Regions from separate parts of the Ornithinibacillus bavariensis genome, predicted to be linked through region 1. Evidence: riboswitches for the same ligand, from Rfam matches in the RefSeq annotation. Region 1 holds a riboswitch; the other holds the start of a gene.
The links. Region 1 has a riboswitch for cyclic di-GMP ahead of HNR27_RS02440 (PilZ domain-containing protein). Riboswitches for the same ligand answer to the same signal wherever they lie in the genome.
Positions count from the first base shown of each region.

Region 2: it holds a riboswitch for cyclic di-GMP, as region 1 does, so the genes downstream of both, HNR27_RS01710 (chemotaxis protein CheX) here and HNR27_RS02440 (PilZ domain-containing protein) in region 1, are expected to answer to the same signal.

Region 1 covers NZ_JBNPWZ010000001.1:534,939-543,176, forward strand. Annotated here, with positions in the region: gene HNR27_RS02420 (ABC transporter ATP-binding protein) at 1-614, shown strand, start outside; gene HNR27_RS02425 (ABC transporter substrate-binding protein) at 677-1,741, shown strand; gene HNR27_RS02430 (ABC transporter permease) at 2,020-2,817, shown strand; gene HNR27_RS02435 (ABC transporter permease) at 2,801-3,652, shown strand; cyclic di-GMP riboswitch class I at 3,858-3,943, shown strand; gene HNR27_RS02440 (PilZ domain-containing protein) at 4,050-4,619, shown strand; gene hag (flagellin Hag) at 4,888-5,724, shown strand; gene HNR27_RS02450 (YheC/YheD family protein) at 5,977-8,238, opposite strand, start outside.
Region 2 covers NZ_JBNPWZ010000001.1:375,253-383,490, reverse strand. Annotated here, with positions in the region: gene HNR27_RS01725 (chemotaxis protein CheW) at 1-411, opposite strand, end outside; gene HNR27_RS01720 (chemotaxis protein CheA) at 430-2,397, opposite strand; gene HNR27_RS01715 (methyl-accepting chemotaxis protein) at 2,462-4,204, opposite strand; gene HNR27_RS01710 (chemotaxis protein CheX) at 4,278-4,730, opposite strand; cyclic di-GMP riboswitch class I at 4,808-4,894, opposite strand; gene HNR27_RS01705 (hypothetical protein) at 5,183-5,623, opposite strand; gene HNR27_RS01700 (mannitol-1-phosphate 5-dehydrogenase) at 6,004-7,167, opposite strand; gene HNR27_RS01695 (PTS mannitol transporter subunit IIA) at 7,168-7,605, opposite strand; gene HNR27_RS01690 (BglG family transcription antiterminator) at 7,620-8,238, opposite strand, start outside.

The sequences.
Region 1 (8,238 bases):
CTAAGGTGCTCTTACTTGATGAGCCACTTGGTGCCCTGGATTTAAAGCTACGTAAACAAATGCAACTGGAATTGAAACATCTGCAACAGACACTAAATATTACGTTTATTTATGTAACACATGATCAAGAAGAAGCATTAACAATGTCTGATCGTATCGTAGTTATGAATAAAGGGAAAATTGAGCAGATAGGTACACCGCGTGAAATATATGAAAAACCGAGAACGCGATTTGTCGCTGATTTCATCGGTCAAACGAACATCTTAGACGGTAATGTTTCGGCGGTAAATGGTGACATGGCAACATTGGAACTAGCAGATCAAACGATTGAAATTCCTAATTCGTCCGAAGTGGCTTTGAAGGAGCATGCATTCCTCTCTGTCCGACCAGAAAAAATGAAAGTTAGTAATACTCCAATTGAGGGTCCTATAAATTTAAAATGTACCTTCAAGGAGAAGATATACGTTGGCTCCGTTACGAAGATTGTTGTTCGTTTATCAGATGGTAAAGAACTCACGATCAATGAGTCTCATGAAAATATTGCGGAATTAACGAATAATAATGATGTGTATGTAAGCTGGAACCCTGAAAATGCAGTTATGCTTATAAAATAATATATAGTAATGCTGTCCATCTATGACAGTAACCTAATTTAATTGATTGGAGATGGGAAGGATTGAAAAAGCTTTTTCTATTTGGACTTTTAAGTATGATGATATTATTTCTAGCAGCATGTGGCTCCGATAAAGAGGACAACGCTAGTGGGGAAAAGAAATTAAGTGATAAGCTGTATGTATTTAATTGGAGTGAGTACATTCCACAAGAAGTACTAGATGATTTCGAAAAGGAATTTGGGGTAGATGTCGTTTATTCTACTTATAACTCTAACCATGAAATGCTTACAAAGGTACAAAGTGGAACTGTTGCTTATGATTTAGTTTTCCCTTCAGATTATTATGTAAAGCAAATGGTTGATAATGATTTGCTGCTAGAAATTGATTTTGATAATATTCCTAACTATAAAAATATTGGAGATGCATGGCATGATATGCCATTTGATCCAGACAATAAATATTCCGTACCATTTATGTACGGTTATGACGGAATTGCTTATAATAAAGAATTCATTAAAGAACCTCCTACAAGCTGGGCAGACCTATGGAACCCAGAATATAAAGGGAAAGTTGCACTACTAGAGGAGTCTAAAGAAGTATCAAATATGCTTCAGCAGCTATTAGGTAATGATATGAATGATCCTACTAAAGAACAGCTAGAGGAAGGATTTAATAAATTAAAAGAAGTAGTTCCAAATGTATTAGCATTTGATGCAACACCATCTGATCGATTAGTTAGTGGTGAAGTATGGATTGCACATGCATACTCTGGTTCTGCATCTACTGCTTGGTTAGAGAATGAAAACATCGATTTTGTTCTTCCTAAAGAGGGTGGAATTGTGTGGCTAGATGCTATGGCAATTCCAAAAACAGCTAAGAATAAATACACGGCTGAAGTGTTTATTAACTACTTGCTACGTCCAGAAGTAAGTAAAAAGCTTTCGGAATTTATCCCTTATGGAAATCCGAATGATGAAGCATTGAAGATTTTACCAGATGAAATTAAAAATAGCCCTGGAATGCAATTCCCTGATGAAGTCATCAAAAATGCGAAGTGGAACCTTCCACTTGATACAGAGCGGACACAATACATGAACCGTTTATTCCAGGAAGCTAAGGTTGAATAATTCAGAATTTCATAGAGAGGCTGTCTTAAGTTAAGGTTTATTACTTACTTAGGACATCCTCTTCTCATATGTTTATTACGAAGTTGTCTAGCTTCATGTGTCAATCACTAGCGGACTCCTTCAGTTCAAGATAATTCTACATTAACTTTTGATAAAAGGAATGTCGACTAAAATCGGTCGTTACGGCCAACGTCGACCCACCTGGCATTGCCAGGCACAGTTAGTACGTCTATACCCGGGCGTCTTATGCTTTTCTAATAGGAAGGTAGGTGGAAAATGTGAGAGCTAGAACGAAGAAAATATTATTTTCGTTTTCCCTACTCGTCTTTTTATTCTTTTATATCCCTATTTTATTTGTGATTATATTTTCATTTAATGATTCTAAGCTAGGAACGGTTTGGACCGGCTTTACCCTAGAATGGTATGGTTCATTATTTAAGAACAGCCAACTAATTGGAGCGACATTAAGTAGCTTATATATAGCGGTTATTACCACTATTATTGCTACCATTTTAGGTACTCTTGCAGCATTAGCATTACATCGCTATACCTTTATTGGTAAGAAATCTGTTGAGTTTCTATTTTATATTCCGGTTGTTATTCCGGATATTGTTGTTGCGGTAGCATTGCTTGCAATTTATGGACTACTAAATATGTCTTTAGGCTTGAATACAGCAATTCCCGGTCATGTTGCCATCACGATTTCCTATGTAATGCTAGTCGTTTTAGCTAGATTATCCTCCTTTGATAGTTCACTTGAAGAAGCGGCAAAGGACTTAGGTGCAAACGAATGGCAGACCTTTTGGAGAGTAACATTTCCACTCATTTTTCCTGGGATAATGGCTGGAGCATTGTTAGCATTTACCATTTCATTAGATGAATTTGTCATTTCGTTCTTTACTTTAGGGCCTGGTAGTAATACGTTACCGGTACTTGTTTATTCGATGGTACGTCTAGGCGTTTCACCAGAGGTTAACGCATTATCGACGATCATCATATTATTAATGGTAATTGTCGTAGTAGTGGTAGGACTAAGAATGAGGAAGGGGGAAAATTTAAATGAGAAAAAGCTTTAAAAAAGCCTATTTACTGTTATCCCCCAGTCTGTTTTGGTTAACATTATTTTTAGTAGTACCAGTTATCTTTATTGCGGTAATCAGCTTCACAACCAATGGTGATTTTGGTGCTATTATCTATAAGTTTAGTACAAAAGCCTACGCTTCTGCATTCAGCTCACTTTATGCCAAAGTTATTTGGCAATCCATTTGGTGGGCATTAGTAGCAACTATCGTATGCCTTATTGTTGCATATCCATTTGCATATTTTATCGCACACGCTGGTAAGTGGAAAAACTTATTACTCTTACTTGTTATGGTACCGTTCTGGACGAACTTACTTGTTCGATTATATTCATGGATTATCTTAATGAATAATAAAGGGGTTATCAACAATGTATTAATGGATTTAGGTATTATTAAAGAGCCATTAGCATTGCTGTACTCTCCAGGTGGAGTTATCATCGGTTTAGTTTATGGTTTCTTGCCATTTATGATATTACCCATTTATTCATCGATTGAACAGTTGGATAAAACCTTTTTAGAAGCATCAGAGGATCTCGGTGCAAGACCGATAAAAACATTCCTGAATGTTACTCTACCGTTGACTTTCCCTGGTATTCTGGCTGGATTCATCATTACTTTCGTACCAGCAATAAGTGTATTCGTCGTAACGGATTTATTTACTGGCGGTAAACTGTTGATGGTTGGAAATGTAATTCGTGATGCATTCCTAGTTGAGATGAACTGGCAGCTTGGTGCAGCATTGTCGTTATTATTGATGGTGCTTGTATTACTATCACTGATGTTATTTATGCGCTTTACAAATCGGAAGGATCGAAAGCTTTTAACATAATGGAAGCATGCATTGTTGCATGCTTTTTTTGTTTAGAGAAAGAAAAAGATTCAAAAATAATCCGGGGACACTTTAACCATTAAAGAGGACTTATGGAATAGGTCTTTTCTATTATTTTTATTAATTGCTATGGTTATTTAGTATTTTTAATAGAAAATTTGTCGAATTATGGAAATATTTATAGTATAATGGCACTAGATATATTTTTCGAAAAAGGCAAACCTATCGAAAGATAGGGACGCAAAGCAAAGGGCCTAATACCGTTTGAGTGATGGCTGCCTTGCTACCGAAGAAAGCCGGAACTATAGTTAGGGAGATACTACTTGGGTTCTCCTAAATTTCATTAACTCTTCACACCTATTTTCGAAAGCAAATTTAATTAAAGTGAGGTGAGATAATGGATTACACAGTATGGATTTATATTCTGTTGGGAGTTGTATTCCTATTAATACTGTCTTTATATTTATTATTACGTAAATCATCCCAAAAACCTCATTTAACAATGGAAAGCACAACTACCCAGGATAAGAATGAACCTCCAGCTTACCCAACTTTCACTGGCATAAACCTTAGAGAAAATTTTCGTGTAAATTTAGATGATGTTCCATGCTTTGTAGAATTTCTCGACATAGAGAATGAAGCATTAAACCCAAAATTCTTTAATGGTGTATTGAAGAACATAAGCGTGGGTGGTGTGAAGGTTGTTGGGGAGTTTGAATATCCAATTGAGGAAGAAATTAGGATTAAACTGCGGTTTTCCTTAAAGGATAGTATGTTCATTGTCAAAGGTAGAATTGTTAGGAAGGAATTATATCCGGATAGAGATAGATTTGGATATGGGGTTCAGTTCACCAATCTGTTTGACGAAGATAGAGAGCTGTTATATCAACTATTGAATCAGATAATGGCAGAGCGTAGAAAAAAGCGAATAAAAGTAGGAATGATTGGGGAAGAGTCTATGGTTTAAGTACCGTGGACTCTTTTTTGTTCAAATTTTTTCTTTTTTTATTGTGAGTTTCTATGATTCTACAAAAAATAATAATTTTTTTTCAAAAAAGATTAAACATATTTTTTTTGTGCCGATATAAATGGTACATCATCATGATGAATGTAAATGTTTAGGCCAAACATTTAGAAAACAAATTTGATAATAACTCAGGATGAGTTGTTATACATGCGAGCCATAAGGATGTGACTCGCAAAAAATAAAACAATTACATGGAGGTAAGAAAATTATGATTATCAATCACAATATTTCTGCGTTAAACGCACACCGTCAATTAGGTGTTAACACTGGTGCAGTTCAAAGCTCACTAGAAAAACTTTCTTCAGGTCTTCGTATCAACAAAGCTGGAGATGATGCTGCAGGTCTAGCAATCTCTGAAAAAATGCGTGGACAAATTAAAGGTTTAGAAATGGCTTCTAAGAATGCTCAAGATGGTATTTCTTTAATCCAAACTGCTGAAGGTGCTTTAAACGAAACTCATGCAATCCTACAACGTATGCGTGAACTAACTGTTCAAGCTGGTAACACTGGTACTCAAGAGCCAGAAGATCTAGCAGCAATTCAAAAAGAAATCTCTGCACTTATTGAAGAACTAGGTGGAGAAGCTGGATCTAAAGGTATTTCTGACCGTACTGAATTTAACGGTAAAGCATTGCTAGATGGTACGTTTGAAGGTACTTTACAAATTGGAGCAAATGGTGGTCAACAATTAAATATTACAATTGGTGATATGTCAGCAGAAGCTCTAGGAGTAAACGAAATTGATGTTACAGCTTTCGAAGAAACTGATTTCGACACTCAATTAAAAGCAATTGATGATGCTATCAACACAGTATCTACACAGCGTTCTAGCCTTGGTGCTATTCAAAACCGTCTAGAGCACACTATCAATAACTTAGGTGCATCTGCTGAGAACTTAACTGCTGCAGAGTCTCGTATTAGAGATACTGACATGGCAAAAGAAATGATGGAATTCACTAAGAATAACATCCTAACTCAAGCAGCACAATCTATGTTAGCTCAAGCTAACCAACAGCCTCAAGGAGTATTACAATTACTTCGTTAATTTCATAATATGAGTAAGCGAGAAGCTATGTATATGGCTTCTCGCTTTTTACATAAAGAGGAAGTATAAGGATCCTTCCAATCTATAAATTATCATTCAGTAGGTTATACAGCATGGATTCCGTGAATCACGTACTACTTTTTAGATAGTTAAAGGAGTGTAAACAAAACTGTGTAAGAAAAAGAGTATACATCTCTTTCTAATTCGTTCGTCTACACTCCTAATTATTATGGATTAATTCTAGTAGCATTGTCAGCTAGTAGCATTGTCAGCTAGTAGCATAATATTTTCGGCTAATTCTATTGCATGATAGATTTTATTTGGGCCACTTGGATCAACCTCTAAGATGCAGAGTTCACTGTTGCTACGTATTCCAAAAGTGATATTTAGCTCCGATATATTCCTAAATTGCGAATCAAGTTTTCTTGCAACTTTTTCAGATATATCCCTGACATCAGAAAGAATGCTGCTTGCATCCAGGGAATACATATCTTCAATAGTCTTAATTATTATGTCTATATTGTCTTCAAACATTTCTTCTAACATGTCTGTTTCTCTTTCCAAATATATACTAGAACTCTTCCAATTCGCTGTAGCATCCTTAATAATGTGTAGATTAATAGTGTAGGAGACTTCATTATTATCAGTTAAACGATCATCCATTTGCACAATATACTTTCCTTCGTCAATTAACTCTTTTAATTTATTTAATAATTGAATTTCGTTATATAGCTGTTGTGGTTTAGAATTAGTAAATAAGTACTTTCCATCTAATAGCCTTGAAATATAAAGTGGAAATCCAGCTTTGTTTTCACGTAAAATTACTCGACTATATTTTTCGAGGAATTGGAAAATATCTCGTGTCCGATTTACTTCTTGATAAAATGAAAGGTACTGATTAATACTATTATCAGATTTTAGTATTGCATACAAATTAAGACGCTTGTAATTGTGTGGCGACCAAACATTGGTAAAAGGAATTTCTTCAAGTTCTTCATACACCCAATTTGCATTTTCTACTCCACGTAGCTTTAGACGATCAAATATAACATCTGGAAATTGAACCTGTTTTGGGACAAGCCCTTCATCTTCATAAAAGTATCCCCTTATAACCATTTCTTCATAGTCGATGTCAGTTGGTGTAAAGAAGTATGAATTAAAATTACTTCTTTGTGCAGCGTGAACAATTTCTACTGTTAAATTATCATTCAGAATCTTTTCCATTAAAATTCCTATTGTGCGATTTTTATTTAAATCTGCTATAGGTAGACTTGAAGTTCTAGATTGAAAGAATCCAGCCTTCATTTTTTGAGAATAGTTCGTATGGAAAATGCCGTTTTTTGCTATATATTTTGCATATGCAATTGTATTAACAGCTCTTTTCTCTTCATGATAGGCAGTTTGTGGGCCATTATTCGCTTCGTGCATCCAATACTTACCATTTTCATCAATAGCAAAGTCAATACCTAGCTCGTCTAAAGCGAGATCATATAATTTATCTAAGTGTTGGGCTACTTCAATAGAAAGTCGAAGGATATCTTGCTCATATTTTGAGCCTGTTATTTCGCCATATTCATGAACCATAAAATCATGAAGATTTTCTACTCTTCCTTCTGTAGCAACGTTACTTAGGTTACTTTTCTTGTTCCCAACACGAGGATATATATGGGTTAATACCCATTTTCCTTCACCATCTTTTTGAACATGTGCACGTATGTGATAGGGCTCATTATTCTTTGTGCGTGTATGGATATATTTCTGTATGATATAGCTATCCTTTTCTTTCAGTATTACGGATTTTATCCATTGTTCAAATGCTTCGTTACTCAAGATTCTTTCTTTTTTATGATCCAATAATATAAATCTGTTATTTTTTTTAGTAATAAAGTAAATATTTTCTCCTCTATTACTTAATAAATATTTAAATACTACTTTATCGTTTTTCTCAAGAAAGTCATAAATTTTTTCTTCGTCACTACAAACTCTAAACGGTACTAATAACTCAATAAACTTTCTATGCTGTACGATTCTTTTTGGTAAAGACAATTTGTTTCCGACAAAGAAACTTGTGAATGGAATAAATCTTCTAAGCTTTTTTTCTGTATGGGCTTGTTTTACACTACCGACATTATTAATAACATCAGGAAAGGGCTTAATTACACGTTCCCAATTTCCATTATTATAGAAATCGGCAGCAACAGTTTTATTTGCAAAGTCAACATCATTTTTACTGAAGAAAAGTAATTCTGTATTTTGTTTTTTACTTTCTCTGACTAATGCTTCGATTCGTTCCTTAGGATATATCTCTCGTGGATTTTTATAGGAAGAAAATATTCCTATTGAGTATGTTTTATCTTGTATTTGACCACCTAATTCAAGTTCTATCCCTTTGTTTATTTTTCTAAATAAAGGTAGGAGTGAAAACTGGAGAATCTCACTTACTTTTATAAAATGTCCTTTTTCCATTGATTCTGCAATTTCTAGTAGATACCTTTCAGCCTTCTGTTTTTGTTC
Region 2 (8,238 bases), 160 kb from region 1:
TCGTCCTAAATCTAATAATATTAATAATTCATTCGCAAGTTTTGCTACACCTTTGATATAATCTTTATGAATAACGCCACCCATTGCTTTAGCGTCTTCGATTATCTCCATTTCAATGTCTATTACATCTGTTGCAGCATCCACTATCAATCCAACCTGAATATTATCGATATTCACAACAATAATACGATTGGAATCTGTTTGTGCTGTTTGTTCCATTTGTAGACGTTCCTTTAAATCAAGCACTGGAACTGTTTCACCATGAAAGCTAAAAATCCCTTTTATGAAAGAAGATGTACCTGGAACCTTAGTAATTTCTTTCATTTTTTCAATTGAAATAACTTGTTGAATATTCGCCCCAAACCGTTGACCGCTCAAGCTGAATACAATTACCTTCATTGTTTCTTCCATTTCAAGGCCTCCTATCATTTATTTCACCAAAGCATTTGGGTCCACAATTAAACAAACCTCACCATTTCCTAAAATAGTAGCGCCAGAAATAGCAAATACATTCTTTAGGTAGTTACCTAAGGATTTCAAAACAATCTCCCGTTGACCTAAGAACGAATCTACTAATAAGCCTGCTTGCTTGTCTCCCTTTTGAATGATGACAGCAGAATTGCTGGCTTCACTTTGCCCTGATACTCCATAAACCTCTTGCAAGGACACTAAAGGAACAATATGTCCTCTGAAGTCCAGTACCTTTTGACCATGTACATATTTAATATCCTTATCACCAAGAGCCACCGTCTCAATAATAGAAGAAAGTGGTATCGCAAATTTCTCATTACCAACGTTTACTAGTAACGTTGATAAGATGGAAAGTGTGAGAGGCAACTGAATAGAAAACTTACTTCCTTTTCCAGGTACTGATTTCACTTCAATCGAACCACCTAAAGACTCAATCTTGTTCCTTACAACATCTAGTCCAACGCCACGACCAGAAATATCGGAAATTTGATCAGCGGTACTAAATCCTGACGCAAATATCAGGTGATATACCTCTTCATCAGTTAAATGCTTAGAATTCTCAGGACTAATAAGGCCGTTCTCGATTGCCTTAGCCTCTACTTTTTCCCGATTGATACCCGCACCATCATCTTCAATATCAATAAAGACATGGTTTCCACTATGGTATGCTTTTAGAGATATTCTTCCTTCTTCCGATTTACCACTCTGCTTTCGTGCCTCTGGTAATTCGATACCATGGTCAAGAGAGTTACGAATCAAATGTACTAATGGATCGCCTATTTCATCAATGACCGTACGATCTAACTCGGTTTCACTACCCTCAATTTCCAAAGCTATTTTTTTATGTAATTCCTTGGATAAATCACGGACCATGCGTGGAAAACGATTAAACACTTGCTCAATTGGCACCATTCGCATAGCAAGCATCATACCTTGCATGTTCTCTGTCACACGGGCTAAATTTTCTACTGTTTCTCTAAGTTCTTGATCATGATAACGATGGGATATATCTTCTAATCTACTGCGGTCTATAATGACTTCTTCAAATAGATTCATCAGTCCATCAATACGTTCGATATTGACACGAATTGTTTTCGAGTGCTTAGGCTTATTCTGTTCTTGTTTTCCCTTTTCTGAGGACTGGGTCGTTTCATTTTCTTTCTTCTCCGTCTTTTTTTCTAGGGAAACATCTTGTAATTCCACATGATGTATCTCAGAAACTCGTTCTATCGTTTTCTTGACCGTTTCTTTTGATTCAGACGTAATAAAAAGAAGGGTAAAGGTATTTTCAAAATTTCCTTCTTCAATTTCCTCTACTTCTGGATTCGTTTTAATTACCTCACCAATTTTTTCAAGATTGTCAAATACCATATAGGCACGAGGTCCTTTTAATACACAATCCTCATTAAGTTGAACGGTGATTTGGTAAGGGTGATACCCACTACTAATTGCCTGCGAGATAACTGTTGATTGATATTCATCTAACTGGATAGAAAGAGAAGGTAATTCTTCACCTTTCTCTAGACTTACTTCAGTAGTTGCTACCTTCCCATTCTCTAATTCTTGTAATTGAGATACTAAAGCAGTAACATCCTTTTTCCCATCATTCCCATCACTGACAGACTGAACCATTTCCTCAAGTGCTCCTATCGCTGAAAAAGTGATATCGATAACCTTTGTAGATACCTCTAATTCATGATGGCGAATTTTATCCAGAACATTTTCCATTTGATGGGTAAGCGAGGCAATATCTTCGTAACCCATTGTTGCTGACATTCCTTTTAGCGTGTGTGCAGAGCGAAATATCTCCTGAACAATATCAATTTCTGTTGGTTCATTTTCTAATCTTAGTAGATTATCATTAATCGCTTGCAGATGTTCTCGACTCTCATCTAAGAATACTTCTAAATATTGATCTGTATCCATGACGGTCCCTCTTCCTTCTATTTAATATTTTAAGCTAAGCGCTGATGTCTAAATCTATCAATCATTACAACTTAAATTTATGCACTAAACCTGATAGTTCCTCTGAAAGTTTGGCTAGTTCCTCCGAGCTTCCTGCTACTTCCTCCATGATACTGCTTGTTTGTTCTGTTGATGCGGAGGTCTCTTCAACACCTGCTGCTGATTCCTCAGATATTGCTGCAATTTCCTCGATAGAACGTTGCATTTTTTCACTACCTGCTACGATTTCCGTCAGATTATTAGTAATAGTGGAGATGTTATCAGTCATTTCATTTACAGCCTTCTTAATGTTCATTAGTGTTTCCCCAGTTGCAGCAATTTGTACAGTTCCATGTTCTACCTCTTCGTAGCTAACGGTTAAGGATTCAGATACGGCCTTAGATTCCTCTTCAATACCATTCACAATTTCTGTAATATCTGTAACAGATACGGAAACTTGTTCTGCCAGTTTACGAACCTCATCTGCTACTACAGCAAAACCCTTTCCATGCTCTCCAGCTCGTGCTGCTTCAATAGCTGCGTTTAAGGCAAGCAAGTTCGTTTGATCGGCAACATCACGAATAACCGTTACCAGTTCAGTAATTTTCTTCGTCTTATCATCTAACGCTTTCATTTTTTTAACGGTATCTCTCACATCTTGATCAATTTTTAACATCTGTCTAGTTGTATCTTCCATCAGCTTCGTTCCATCCTCTGTCATGGTCAATACTTTTTGTGAGCTTTCTCTTACAACTCCACCGTTTTCACTTGCTTCTTTCACTTTGACAGAGAACTGTGACATACCATTTGCTAAATCACTTGCACTATTAGCCTGCGTTTCTGTTCCAGCTGCTAATTCCTGCATAGTAGACGCAACTTGTTCAGAACCAACTTTTACTTCATTCGCGGATTGTGTTAGCTCCTCACTCTGGCTTGTAACAAATTCAGAAACATGTGTAACATTCTTAATCATCTCGCGTAGATTTGTACTCATATCATTAATAGAACGGGATAATCTACCAATCTCGTCTTTCCCTTGATAATCTATTTGCTCCACAGCAAGATCACCCGAAGCAATCTGATCACTAACTTTTACTACCTTATTTAAGTTTCGAGAGACTGCTCTACTAATAATCAGAACTAGTAGAATCCCAATGATAGTTGATACAATTAATGAAACTAGCTGTACTATAAAGGTTAGATGCTGACTCTTTTGGGTCTCTATAACTACTTCATTACGATCTTTTATTGTGATTTCCTTAAGGTTATCAAGCATGATTACCATTTCGCTTCGAATCTTGTTGGCTTGAATAACATGATATTCAGCAGAAGTAGAATTACCTTCCTGTACTCTAGGAACAATATTTTCTGTAAATAATTCATTCAGTAATTTGTCATTTTCGATAATTTGCTCAAGTAGCTCCAAGTTTCCTTTATCATTGATTTCTTGGCGGAGTTTCTCTACTAAGACATTAAACTCCTCGCTGTACTCTTCATATTCCCTAATAAGATTGGGATCTGCTGTTGCCCAGAAATTTACAATCCGGATACTTTTCGCACGGGTTAATGACCCTAATTCAGTCATATTTAGTGCACGGTTATCACTTTGATCAAGTGCGTTAACATTATTTCCAATATTAGAAACAAGTACTGCCCCTATTATTGAGGATATGCCGAACAATACTAATACTACGGATAATACTAGTCCATATTTCCATCCAATTGAAATATTTCGAAAATGGTGTTTTCCTTGTACACCATGTCTTTTTCTGCTCAACTTGATTTTCATGCTAGTAAACCCCTTTTATGTAAGTTTATTCTTCATTTCCTATGTATTTGAATATACCTTGCGTTTCTTACGACTAATCTACTAATAAGAAAATATTTAAAATACCTGTCGAGTTAAAGATAACTGGTAAGTGAATTGCTTTTTCATAACCAGATATTGTAGTACTTCCCTCTATAATAGTAGGTGAAGTAATGTCCGTTTTTATGCCACTTTGTATAATGGTTGTCGATATTCCACCAGCTAATATATTGCCTAACTCACCACTAAATGAGGCAAGCATGTCATCCTGAACTGGCATACCAAACATCGATTCACCAATCGTACTAAAAACAGCTGACTCCCCAGATAAGATCAGCTTTCCCTTCAAATCTCCGGTAATCCCAATTAATACTCCAAAGTGAAGCTTTAGAAAACTCTCAGACATTTGTGGTTTGCTAATTTCATGCTGAATGGGTATTGTATTTTTAACTGCTGTAATTGCTCCATTAAGAAGGCTTGTAATTGCTTTACTTCTCTCTTCCTGCATTCTGTGTCCCCCCTGTTCGTAAAATAGAAAAGGCCATTCTGATAAAGAATAGCCCTGTATCTATACAGTTTTACTTCTTTGGTAACCAGGCGATCATAACCAAAAATGGCTTTAGACCCTAGGCTTTGCGTCCTATTTTTTCAAATAGTTTGCCTTTATCAGTAGTAGAAAATATTTAGTCTATAGTAAAAAAGTACCATACAATGGTAGTATAGTGCAATAGAAATAGTATCTGAAATAGCTGTTTATTTAAATCAACATCTACAGTTTCAAGAAATCTATCAATATGTTCATGTTTAAATGGAACTACCTAGCACTGCTGATTGGTTTCAAGAACGAGCCTCTATCAAGGGATAGCTTACACTAACAATTTTCTTCGATACGCCTACATGTACTCTAGTATCCTATTATTCACATAAAAAACACCACCTTCCATATCTAGAAGATGGCTTTTATTTCTTTTTCTTTCGTAAAAAGAGCCCAGCAGCAATCACTGCACTTCCTGCCCCCATATACTTTAGCCCAGTGATTGTTTTCTGCTTCCAGTAGCTTCGTATCGATTCCATATCACGAATAAGATCTGATATCTCCTCGTAAATATAGCGCCTCTCCATTGGCGTAAGGTTCCTTGATTTCAAACCTTCACTTAAACTTTTAATCGATGTACAATTTCTTACCTTATCTTTATCCGATAGCTTTGTACTAATCTCATTTATCATCTCTAGGTATCGAAGAATTTCTCTAGCAAATCGAACAGCATCGGATCTTCTGATTAAATCACTAATATAGTTCTCTAATTCTAAATCTCGAAGTTCACCTAATTGGTGAACTACTTCAAAAATCTCGTCATTAAATCCTTCAATATTAAACTCGCGTGTATTCATTCGTCCCACAAGTGTTCACCCTATGTCTTCATTATCGTTAGAAGTTCAAAATCTCTAACTAATCATACAACATTCTACCCAAAAAGCAATGACATATTTGATTACAATTATATTTCAAAATAAAACATATAGATGAGGCTATGACAAAACAAAAACAATTAACTCAGATGACCAATAATCCACTGTTTTTTCGGAGGATAAATAAGAAGATTTAGCGGAAGAAAGGGCATCGGTGAGACCCCTTTGGAGGGAGGAACAAGGAGGCTCACCAACCACATGGGTAGTACAAAGTCTAATAGTTTTGGAGCAGATGTTGCCTCTGGTAATAAGGGCGTAGTATATTTCTGGTGCGTTCTTTGTACCGAACTAATAATTAATATTCTATACTCCTAGCCCCGTATATAGGCATTTATATTTTCCATTTCTTTCATAATAATTGGTACCAAGGCATGGTCTGATTTTAGACCTGAAATTCTTTCTAACGCATGCCTATACCCTTGCTTTTCTATCAGTTGTTGAAGTTCAACTGCCTCTCTATCCATTTCATGTGAATACATCAGTGCTGCGGCTATTACCTTTGCAAGCATTATTGGACTTTTACCGGTTATTTCCCAGTACATTTTGGCAGGTTGAATTAACCGATCATTAGGACCAAGCTTACGAATAGGGCCCCGGCTAACCCTTGCAACATCATCTGATATATGTGGATTTTTAAAACGGTTAATGATTTTTGAAACGTACTCCTGATGGACAGCCCTATTAAACCCATATGTTTGAATGATTGCCTCACCTGATTCGCCTAACGCACCTTCCAATATTTCTAATACCGACCTATCCTGCATAGCCTCATAAATGGTGTGATATCCCATCAAGTGACCAATATATGCAGGAACTGCATGTCCAGTATTCACTGTAAAAAGCTTCCGCTCAATATATGGTTTTAAATCATCCACATAAGTAATTCCAGTAATTTCTGGTATCTTGCCTTTAAAAGCAGTTTTTTCAACTACCCATTCAAAGTATGGCTCAACTAAGACCTCTAATCGATCATGATTCATTTGATTTGGAACAATACGATCCACTGCTGCATTCGGAAAACCTACTAAACTATTCAATTCTCCATGGTCTTTTTCTGCAATATGCTTATAAACATGCTCCTTCAAAATATCGCTACCACCGACCATATTTTCACAAGCAATGACGTTAATTGGTTTTGGATTTTTGTGCAACCTTTCCTGAAGTCCTTTTGCCACAAGTTCCGAAATTAATTCTAGTACGTTAGGGCCAACTGCAGTAGTAATTAAATCTGCATTCACAATTGCTTGAACGACCTTCTCAGAATCTATCATACTATTAATACCTGAAATATTTCGAACTGTAAGTACTTCTTTTTTTTCATCGGCTAACACAACATCATACTTTTGTTTACGATTAATCTCATCAATTACCTTCCCATTCACATCTACAAATAGCGTATGAAAGCTGGATTGATAAAGCAATGCACCAATAAATCCCCTACCAATATTTCCAGCTCCAAAATGTACTGCAAGCATTTAATTCACCTCTTGGAATAATCGTAAGATGTCATTTTTGGTTTGTACTGTCAGGATTTTCTCAATATTGGATTCCTCCGAAAGAACAATTGCTATTTTCGATAACACCTCTAAATGTTCATCACCCTTGCCAGCAATACCTACCAAAATTTTGACGATATTGCCGTTTCCAAAATCAACACCGTTCGGAACAGTTACAACCGAAATCCCTGTTTCCACAATCTCCAATTTTGCATCTTCTGTCCCATGAGGAATAGCTACATGATTACCTAAATAGGTCGAGGATAGTTTCTCCCGTTCTAGCATTTTTTCAATGTAGTTTTTTTGTACATGGCCATTTTTATAAAGAATCTCTCCAGTATAGCGAATCGCTTCCTCTTTATTGTTAAATTCCATATTTAAATGAATATTTTCCTTTGACAGCACTTCTTTAACCAATCATGATGCACTCCCTACAATAGATTTTTTTCCTTGAAAAATTTCTGAAACTGTTCAATTAGAAATTCTCTGATTTTCTCTTCATTTCCTGATTCAAATAGACGTGAATTCTCGTCCCTTTGAATAATTAAATTACTTATAAAACTCAATATCTCTAAAACTTCATTACTTGTATTCTCTGGTGCAAGCATTAATAGAACGGTATTCACTACTACTTGCTCCCCATCCATTCCTTTAATACGTTTTGATTGTTTTAAAGGATAAACATGAAAGCATGGCCTTAGCACTTCCTTCGATCTTGCATGATACAGTGCCAAGGTTGTTCCCGGGATACCTAAACCACCAATTTCTTCACGTTTTAGTAATTGACGATGGACACTAGAAGCATGCTGTACAATATGTAACCCTTCCAGCTGCTTGCAAATATTCAGTAATACTCCCTCCATATGGAGGTTTTCTTCAATTCTCTGAACCTGAAAGTCTTCTAATAGCGCTATAATCATATTCGAATATATCTGTGTAGCTTTTAGTTGGTGAATAAAATTATATTGTCCAGCCCCATTACTTGTTTTAGTTAAAGGGTAGTCCTTTGGTTTACTGGATTGAATTTTCCTTGATCGAATTGTTTTCTGG